Regions from separate parts of the Rhizobium sp. ZPR4 genome, predicted to be linked through region 3. Evidence: predicted binding sites of a transcription regulator. Region 3 holds the regulator's gene; each other region holds the start of a gene.
The links. The regulator PhoB, encoded in region 3, activates phosphate uptake and scavenging genes when phosphate is short. The targets are predictions, from matches to a motif close to TGTCATNNANCTGTCAT.

Region 1 (3,278 bases), on a different replicon from region 3:
CGCGGTGCTGCCTCTGCCCGTCTGCGGCTTACTGTCGGATGCGCCCGCACGGGAGGTGGCCAACGACTTCGCCAGGCTGCGCACGGCAGCCGATGAAATCGCCGACTGGATGCCGCCCATTCGCACCTTCAAGGCAGTCGTCGGGGCAAGCCTTGCCTGCAATCCCGGCCCGCACGTTACCGACCTCGGACTGACTGATGGGACGACCCAGGAAATTCGACCGCTTCTGGCTGCAAGCCGAAACTGAGGTCACCCACCGCACGGCGCGTTTGCCGACTTAGGAGATAGACGCAATGACCTCAAATACGAATGTCGGGCAGCCGGGTAACACGTCTGAACCGCGGTGGAAGACCTATTTCCGCATGGGCGAGCGCGGGACCAATACGAAGACGGAAATCATCGCCGGCATGACGTCCTTCCTGGCGGCCGCCTATCTTCTTGTCGTGATCCCTTCCCTGCTTTCCGCCGGTGGCATCGACCGCGCCGCCGCAACGACTGCCACCATTCTCGTCATCATCGGCGCGACCCTGTTCATGGCGCTCTATGCCAATATGCCCTTCGTGGTTGGGCCGGGCATCGGCGGCTCGGTACTAGTAGGACCGACGATGGCGGCGGTGGAGCACATTCCCTGGCAGACCGGCCTTGCCATCTCCTTCTGGTCGAGCGTCATCTTCGTGCTGCTGACGGTGCTCGGCGTGCGTCAGGTCATCGCCCGCATGGTTCCGGCCCAGATCAAGCTCGGCCTCGGTGCCGCGATCGGATTGTTCATCGCGCTTCTCGGCTTCAAGAATGCCGGTCTCGTCGACGTCAACGCCAAGAGCCACGCGCTCATGCTCGGCTCGTTCAACTCGGGACAGGCGATCATTGCCGTCTTCGGCATCTTCCTCGCCGTCTTTCTGCGCGGGCGCAAGGTGCCGGGACCAATCCTCTGGGCCATTCTGGGCAGCACGCTGCTCGGCATTCCGCTCGGCGTCACCAAGGTGCCCGCCGCATTCTTCGGAGCGCCGCACGGCATCTCCGAAATCGGCCTGCGGCTCGATTTCTTCGGTGCGCTGAAGATAGAATATTTCCCCTATCTCTTTGCCTTCTTCGCATCCGAGTTCTTCTCGACCCTGGGCACGACGCTCGCCGTCGGCGCCAAAGCCGGCCTGGTCGACGAAGAGGGCAACATGGCGGATCTGGGCAAGCCGTTCCTCGTCGATTCGATCGCCGCCACCATCAGTCCCCTGCTCGGCATTCCCTCCGCCACGGCGCTCGTCGAGAGCGCCACCGGCGCGGAAGCCGGCGGTCGCACCGGTTTTGCTTCGCTTGCAACGGCGGGCCTCTTTGCCCTTACCCTGCTCTTTACCCCGATCGCGCTGATGATCCCGGCCGCTGCCACCGCACCGGCTCTGATCCTCGTCGGCATGTCGATGTTCAGCGCGCTGAAGCGCGTCGACCTGGAGAATTTCTCAGACGGTCTTTCCGCCCTAATGATGGTCCTTTTGACCCTGGTCTCCAACAGTTTTGGAACCGGTATCGCTGGAGGACTGCTGTTTTACATCATCGTCAAGGTCTTGTCGGGAGAAGCAAAACAGGTCTCGATCGGCATGTATCTTCTTGCCATCCCGCTTGCCTATTATTTCTGGACCGTGGCTGCTCACTGAGCGGCCACAGATCCATAGATTCAGCATTACCCATCCAGCATGAAACCGCGGACCGGCGATCCGATTGGCGATGCCCGTCGGCCGTGTTTCGGACGTCCTCTATTCTGTCACATCCATGTCATGAAATACGCCGACACCTCATGCCAAATCAGGAGCGGGTATCGACATGGATTATTTCAGACGTTTCAACTTTCTGTTCGCAACGCCGGCCTTCGACAGCGAGGATCTGGAAGGCGCCCGCTACAATCAGATCGTCGAGGAAATCGAACGCTCCGGTTTCGAGGTGGTGCGCGCGCGCAATCTCGAAGATGCCGAGATCGCCGTACAGACGGATGCCGCCATCGGCTGCATGTTGGTCGATTGGGGCAAGAAGGGGCTGGAAGGCAAGACGGCATCCCTCATCAATCTGATGCGCCGGCGCGGCCTCGAGTTCCCGATCATCCTGCTGATCCGCCGCAAGCGCTTCGAGGATGTTCCGGTCGAGGTGCTCGATTTCATCGACGGCTACGTCTTCCTCTCCGAGGAGACGCCGGCCTTCATCGCGAAAAGCCTCATTAGCCGGCTCAAGCAGTATGCCGAGACGCTGAAGACGCCATTCTTTGGCGCGCTCGTCGATTATGCCGAGGAAGGCAACCACCTCTGGACTTGCCCCGGACACAATGGCGGCATCTTCTATAGCCGCAGCCCCATCGGCCGGGTCTTCATGGAGCATCTCGGCGAAGCGGTGTTCCGCGACGACCTCGATAATTCCGTGCTCGATCTCGGCGACCTCCTGACCCACGAGGGACCTGCGCTGGCCGCCCAGAAGGAAGCGGCCAAGATTTTTGGCGCCGAAAAGACCTATTTCGTTCTCAACGGCACCTCCACCTCCAACAAGGTCGCGCTCTCGGCGCTCGTTACCGATGGCGACCTCGTGCTGTTCGACCGCAACAACCACAAGGCCGCCCATCACGGCGCTCTGATGATCTCGGGCGGCATTCCGATCTATCTGCCGACCACACGCAACCTCTATGGGCTGATCGGCCCCATGGACTTCGCGACCATGGATGAGGACGCCCTGCGCGAGCGCATCCGCACCCATCCGCTGGTGAAAGACCCGGAAGCCTACAAGAAGCCTCGTCCGTTCCGTGTCGCCGTAGTCGAGCAGTGCACGTATGACGGCACGATCCACAATGCCGAAATGATCCTCAAGCGCATCGGACATCTGTGCGACTACATCCTCTTCGACGAGGCGTGGGCGGGCTTCATGAAGTTTCACCCGCTTTATGCCGGGCGCTTTGCCATGGGTCTTTCGGACCTCGGTCCGGATGCGCCTGGCATTATCGCCACGCAATCCACCCATAAGCAGCTGGCAAGCTTCTCGCAGGCCTCGCAGATCCACATGAAGGACCGGCACATCACCGGCCAGAAGCGCCGCGTGGAGCATCGGCGCTTCAACGAAAGCTTCATGCAGCACGCCTCGACCTCGCCTTTCTATCCGCTGTTTGCCTCGCTCGACGTCGGCGCGCAGATGATGAAGGGCCGCTCGGGCGAAGTACTCTGGGACGACACGATCCGCCTCGGCATCGAGCTGCGCAAGAAGATCCGCGCCGTGCGCCGTGAATTCGAAGAGAAGGAGCATCGCCCCGAGCG
Region 2 (3,278 bases), 1.5 Mb from region 3:
TTTCGTCGCCTGAATTTCCAGCTTGCCAGGGCGGGGATAGCGATGGAAATAAAGCGCCTGTTCGTCGAGATTTCCGCTCGCCATATTCTTGGCTGCTTTCGAAGTGTCGTTCGTATCCAACTCGCGTCTCCATTCCTGCCTGCGCTTTGAGTCTTCTGCATACATCAATAGCTTCGCCTTCACAGTATGCAATTGAGGTCGCGAAGCGTTTTGTCGTGGCAAAACTGAATTGCCTTTTCCGCGATGATTGCGCGATGTCCCTTCCGCAAGTCGAACGTCGCGGTCGCGTCATCAGGCATTCATCGCGTCGACCTAAGAATATTTCAGGCGGAGATTTCCTTGATGACTCTGATAGCCTCCCATCGCGGCGGTGCGCATTTGTGGCCCGAAAACACCAGGCTCGCCTTCTCTAAGACGGCCAAGCTCGATGTTGATCTTGTCGAATTCGATGTGCATCAGACGCGAGACGGCAAGCTCGTCGTGCACCACGACGCTTTGATCGACCGAATGACTGATGGCAAGGGCGCGATCGCTGATTTCAGCTATGACGAGCTGATGCGCCATGTCGTGATCGGAAGCGGCGGCGAAACCATTCCGACGCTTATGGAGACGATCGATATTTTCGGGCCGTCCGCCGTCGATCTCCGGCTGGAGATCAAGACCAGGGCGGATGGCACGCCCTATGAGGGGATGGAGCGCCGCATCGTCGATGAGCTGACGGCGACGGGCATGCTGACACGTACGATGGTGACGAGCTTCTCCCTGCCGCATCTCGAAGCATTCGGCGCCGCGCTTGGCGAACAGGGGCTGAATGTCGGCGAACTGCTCGGTTTCATCTTCCTCTGTTCGCCTCAGCTCGCCGGGCAACTCGGCTGGGGCGGGGTCATGGCCGCCATGCGCGGCTTCGGCGTGCGCGAGATTGCAATACGTGCCGATGCGCTTGATGGCGAGGTTACGCAGCTCTTTTGTAGGAATGGCGTGAAGGTACATGGATGGGCGGCCCATACAAGCGAGGCGGCACGGGCCATGTTTCGCCTCGGTATCGCCAGTTTTACAAGCGACCGTCCTGACCTCGCCGTCGCCGCGAGACGTGGTTGAACCTTGTCGCTGAGCCGCCAAGCACAGGGTTTGTCATCTTCCTGAAACACGAGTCTGGTTTTGGAATAGCCAAGGTAGGATAGGGCACGGACATAAAGTTCGTGAATGAAAACATGGACCCCCGGCATTTCCGAACGCTATTCATTTCTGACGTGCACCTCGGCTCGAAGGCCGCCAAGGCGGACTACCTGCTCGATTTTCTCCGTTACCACGACGCCGACACGATCTTTCTGGTCGGGGATATCGTTGACGGCTGGAGACTGAAGCGGAACTGGTACTGGCCGCAGGATTGTAACGACGTCGTGCAGAAACTCCTGCGCAAGGCGCGCAAGGGTACGCGCATCGTCTATATCCCTGGCAATCACGACGAATTCCTGCGTGACTTCCCCGGAATGCACTTCGGCGGTATCGAGGTGGCACAGCGCGCCATACACGAAACGGCCGACGGGAAGAAATATCTCGTGCTCCACGGCGATGAATTTGACGTCGTCGTCCGCAATGCCCGCCTGCTCGCCTATCTCGGCGACTGGGCCTATGACATGGCCATTCTGATCAATATCGGCCTTGCTGCCGTGCGCCGCCGCTTGAACATGCCCTATTGGTCCTTCTCGGCCTGGGCGAAGCTGCAGGTCAAGCACGCCGTGAACTTCATCGGCGAGTTTCAGCGTGTCGTCGCCGAAGAGGCCAAGCGTAACGATGCCGATGGTGTCATCTGCGGTCACATCCACCATGCTGTCATCGAGGATCTCGACGGCGTGCGCTACATCAATACCGGCGACTGGGTGGAAAGCTGCACGGCGATCGCCGAGCATGAGGACGGTACGTTCGAGCTGATCACCTGGCGGACAATCCTCGAGACGCAGCCTGTGGATTCTCCCGTCGGAGAATTGCCGCGGCCGATCGGTGCACAGGCGGCGTAATTTCTACGCCTCTTCACGTAGCTGATAATGGCCTGTCATAATTATTGATCGCCGCAGGACGGCCTTGACTTAGGATTTTTCCGAAACGTTACGGTTTTGGCCATTTCTCGCCATAGTCGTATTCTCGATAGCATGATAGGGACAGGTAAGTTCCCCTTCAGGTCTGTCATGATTCCCGCGATCAAGTCCTTCCAGGGCGAGGGTGCGCCTCCATATTTCCGCTTGCGCGCCGCCTTGTCCTATTGCGCTCCGTTGTTCGTCAACGGCATTGCCGTACCCTTCTTTCCCGTCTGGTTGGCGGGGCTGAACTTCAATGATCACGAGATCGGCCTGGTGATCGCCATTCCCATGGTCGTGCGCGTCCTCGTGACACCCTTCATAGCGGTGCTCGCCGATCATATGACGGAGCGGGCCGATGTGTTGCTATGGTCGGGCGCTCTGTCACTGCTGACGGCAATCGCGCTCTATTGGACGAGCGATTTCTGGCCGGTGCTTCTGGTCTATGGCATTCAGGGCGCCACCTATGCGCCTTACGTGCCGGTGGTCGAATCGATCGCCATGTCAGGCGTGCGCCGCTGGGGCTTCGATTATGGCTCCATGCGGGTGTGGGGATCGATCACCTTCATCCTGTCGACCCTTCTCGGCGGCCAGCTGATCGGCATGTGGGGCGGCGCCACCGTATTGCCTGTGATGGTGGCGGGATTCATTCTCACGACGTTGATGGGCTTTTTCGCGCCTCGCATCGGGCCGACGCGCCGGCGCAACCAACCGATCAATCTGCAATCACCGACCGGAAATCTGCGCTCGCCGCAATTGCTCATCACCATGATCGGCGTGTCGATACAGCAATCAAGCCATGCGATGCTCTATACGTTTGCGTCGATCTACTGGCATAAGCTCGGCTTTTCCGGCGCCGAGATAGCCGTGTTATGGAGCATTGGCGTTACCGCCGAGGTGATGGTTTTCTTCCTGTCGAAGAAACTGAGCAGGCGGTTCAGTGCATGGACGCTCATCTTCTTCGGTTCGACCATGTGCATTCTGCGCTGGATCCTGTTTCCGAGCAATTTCGGTTTCATCGGCTATTTCGTGCTGCAGTGCTTTCATTCCTGCACCTATGCCTGCGTTCATACCGGTGTTCAGCGGCGCATAGTCGCGTCCGTCCACGAAGCACAGGAATCATCGGCCCAGGGCGCCTATTATTTCTACAATGGCATGTTCCTGGGGTTGATGACGCTTGCATCCGGCTATCTCTACGCCTGG
Region 3 (3,278 bases):
GATCCTTCGACGGCGTTGCCGGTGCAGATCTACATGTGGGCGAGCGAAGCCGAGCGTGCCTTCGTCGAAAGAACGTCCGGGGCCATCATCGTCCTGCTCTTCTTCCTCGTCGCAATGAACATCGGCGCGATCCTGCTGCGCCGCCGCTTCGAGCGGCGCTGGTAAGGGAGGGCCGTGGGATGAACATGATGACGGAAGCCGCAAGCGAAAAAGCATTGACCAAGAGGATGATGACGATCCCCTACAAGATGATCGGCCAGGACGTTTCGGTCTTCTATGGCGATAAGCGCGCGCTCTTTGACGTCAATCTGAAGATCCGTGCAAATACGGTCACGGCTCTGATCGGCCCTTCCGGCTGCGGCAAGTCCACCTTCCTGCGCTGCCTCAACCGCATGAACGATACGATCGAGACCTGCCGCGTCACCGGCAAGATCACGCTCGACGATCAGGATGTCTATGACAACAGCATCGATGTCGTGGAATTGCGCGCGCGCGTCGGTATGGTTTTTCAGAAGCCGAACCCGTTCCCGAAGTCGATCTACGAAAACGTTGCCTATGGCCCGCGTATTCACGGCCTGCATCGCTCGAAAGCCGATCTGGAGCATATCGTCGAAACCAGCCTGCAGAAGGCCGGTCTCTGGGGCGAAGTGAAGGATCGGCTTCACGACGCCGGCACCAGCCTTTCGGGCGGTCAGCAGCAGCGCCTCTGCATCGCGCGCGCTGTCGCGGTTAGCCCGGAAGTTATCCTGATGGACGAGCCGTGCTCGGCGCTCGATCCGATTGCAACAGCCAAGGTCGAAGACCTTATCCACGAGCTGCGGGAAAATTTCACCATCGTCATCGTGACGCATTCCATGCAGCAGGCAGCCCGCGTCTCGCAGCGCACCGCAATGTTCCACCTCGGCCATCTGGTCGAGGAGAACGACACCGATAAGATGTTCACCAATCCCGACGATTTCCGCACGCAGGATTACATCATGGGCCGTTTTGGTTGATGATGTCAGGCGCGCGGCTCATTTCACACAGTTCACCTTGAGGATAGAAAAATGGTCTCCACTCACATTCTCTCTGCTTACGACGAAGACCTGAAGTTCCTGACGCGCCGCATTGCGGAAATGGGCGGCCTGGCCGAGCAGATGGTTAGCGACAGCGTACGTGCGTTGGTCAACAGCGATGCCGGCCTCGCACAGAAGGTTATTTCCGACGACGTCGTTCTCGACCATGCCGAGCGCGAAGTCGGCGACAAGGCGATCGTCACGATCGCTCGCCGTCAGCCGATGGCAGCCGACCTGCGCGAAATCATGGGTTCGATCCGCATCGCCTCCGATCTGGAGCGTGTCGGCGATCTCGGCAAGAACACCGCCAAGCGCGTCATCGCCGTTCAGGGCACCGGTGTCCCCCGCCGTCTCGCCCGCGGCATCGAGCATCTCTCCGAACTGGCGCTGAGCCAGCTCAAGGAAGTTCTGGACGTCTACGCGACCCGGTCGCCCGACAAGGCCGTGTCGATCCGCGAACGCGACGAGGAAATCGACGCCATGTACACCTCGCTCTTCCGCGAGATGCTGACCTACATGATGGAAGATCCGCGCAACATCACCACCTGCACGCATCTTCTCTTCTGCGCCAAGAACATCGAGCGCATCGGCGACCATGCCACCAATATCGCCGAGACGATCTATTACATGGCGACCGGCGCCCAGCCCGAAGGCGAGCGCCCGAAGGACGATACCGCCAATACCGTCGGCGCGGTGACGGAATAATCTGGAAGCGAAAAAGGAGACCAAAGGCGCATGGTTCCGAGAGTTGCTGTTGTAGAAGACGAGGAAGCGCTCAGCGTTCTGCTGCGCTATAATCTTGAGGCCGAAGGCTTCGAGGTCGACACGATCCTCAGAGGCGATGAGGCCGAGCTGCGTCTCCAGGAGCGCATCCCCGATCTCCTGATCCTCGACTGGATGCTCCCCGGCGTGTCCGGTATTGAGCTCTGCCGCCGGCTGCGTATGCGGCCGGAGACGGAGCGCCTGCCAATCATCATGCTGACGGCCCGCGGCGAGGAAAGCGAGCGCGTGCGCGGGCTTTCGACCGGCGCGGATGATTATGTCGTCAAGCCGTTCTCGACGCCGGAGCTGATGGCCCGCGTCAAGGCGATGTTGCGGCGTGCCCGCCCGGAGGTTCTCTCCACGGTGCTGCGCTGCGGCGATATCGAGCTGGACCGCGAAACCCATCGCGTCCACCGCAAGAGCCGCGAAGTGCGGTTGGGGCCGACGGAATTCCGCCTGCTGGAATTCCTGATGTCCTCGCCGGGCCGCGTCTTTTCGCGGTCGCAGCTGCTCGACGGCGTATGGGGTCACGATATCTACGTCGACGAACGCACCGTCGATGTCCATGTCGGCCGCCTGCGCAAGGCGCTTAATTTCTCCAATATGCAGGATGTCATCCGCACCGTTCGCGGCGCGGGCTATTCCATGGAAGCCTGAGCGCAAGCCGCTCAGGCATCAACATTACTGCGTCACGCGTCTTTCAAGACGCGTTAAGGTCGCTGTAACCTCTTAAATTATGCAGTCGCGGCGGAAATAGAAAAACGGGCCTCGAGGGGCCCGTTTCTCTTTGGTTTTGCTTATGGCTTTCAGCCGTTGTTGCGCCGGCGATCATGCACGGGCTGGTAGGCCATGCGCTGATGATAGGTGCAGTAGGGCGACGAATCCGGGCTGTCATTGCCGCAAAAGTGAAAATCATCCTTCAGCGGGTCGCCGACCGGCCACTTGCAGGTGCGTTCCGTCAGCTCCGTCAGGCCGAGGCGGCGGGAGATCGGAACGACGACGTTCGATGCCGGGCGATATTGGATTTCGTTGACGGAATCGACCTCGATCTCTTCCTTCAGCATGGTTGCGCCCTGCTGGCGGGTGACCACCGCGCGGGTTGCAACGCGCGATCCGTAGGTCGCGGCGCGAGGCGCTGCGGCGCTACGCTTCGGCGTGCGCGCTGCGGTTGCCGTGCCGCCAGCCTTCGCTCGGCCGGGAAGGTTCAGGCGGTGCACCTTGCCGATGACGGCATTACGGCTCACGCCACCGAGCTGCGCAGCGATCTGGCTGGCGCTCAACCCTTCGGACCATAGCTTTTTCAGCTTCTCGACGCGTTCGTCTGTCCAATTCATGCCCTGTCTCCGCTGTCGCGTTTCCGATGGCAGAATCCCTCACCATTGCCTCGCATGGTAACAAGGCGCGAAACGCTCTAAAATTGTGGTGACTAGTTCCGCCGCATGCAGTCTAGCAATTGGTTTT

Region 1: ABOK31_RS31420 (Orn/Lys/Arg decarboxylase N-terminal domain-containing protein) is a predicted target of PhoB. The motif match lies at 1,752-1,768, and genes of this name have one in related genera.
Region 2: ABOK31_RS08165 (UDP-2,3-diacylglucosamine diphosphatase) is a predicted target of PhoB. The motif match lies at 1,130-1,146, and genes of this name have one in related genera.

What each region holds. Positions count from the first base shown of each region.
Region 1 is NZ_CP157969.1:801,276-804,553, reverse strand. Features, by position in the region: gene ABOK31_RS31430 (adenine deaminase C-terminal domain-containing protein) at 1-247, shown strand, start outside; gene ABOK31_RS31425 (NCS2 family permease) at 294-1,646, shown strand; gene ABOK31_RS31420 (Orn/Lys/Arg decarboxylase N-terminal domain-containing protein) at 1,813-3,278, shown strand, end outside.
Region 2 is NZ_CP157967.1:1,653,819-1,657,096, reverse strand. Features, by position in the region: gene ABOK31_RS08175 (NADP-dependent malic enzyme) at 1-120, opposite strand, end outside; gene ABOK31_RS08170 (glycerophosphodiester phosphodiesterase family protein) at 343-1,098, shown strand; gene ABOK31_RS08165 (UDP-2,3-diacylglucosamine diphosphatase) at 1,212-2,018, shown strand; gene ABOK31_RS08160 (MFS transporter) at 2,187-3,278, shown strand, end outside.
Region 3 is NZ_CP157967.1:137,330-140,607, forward strand. Features, by position in the region: gene pstA (phosphate ABC transporter permease PstA) at 1-165, shown strand, start outside; gene pstB (phosphate ABC transporter ATP-binding protein PstB) at 180-995, shown strand; gene phoU (phosphate signaling complex protein PhoU) at 1,047-1,760, shown strand; gene phoB (phosphate regulon transcriptional regulator PhoB) at 1,791-2,474, shown strand; gene ABOK31_RS00710 (GcrA family cell cycle regulator) at 2,624-3,151, opposite strand.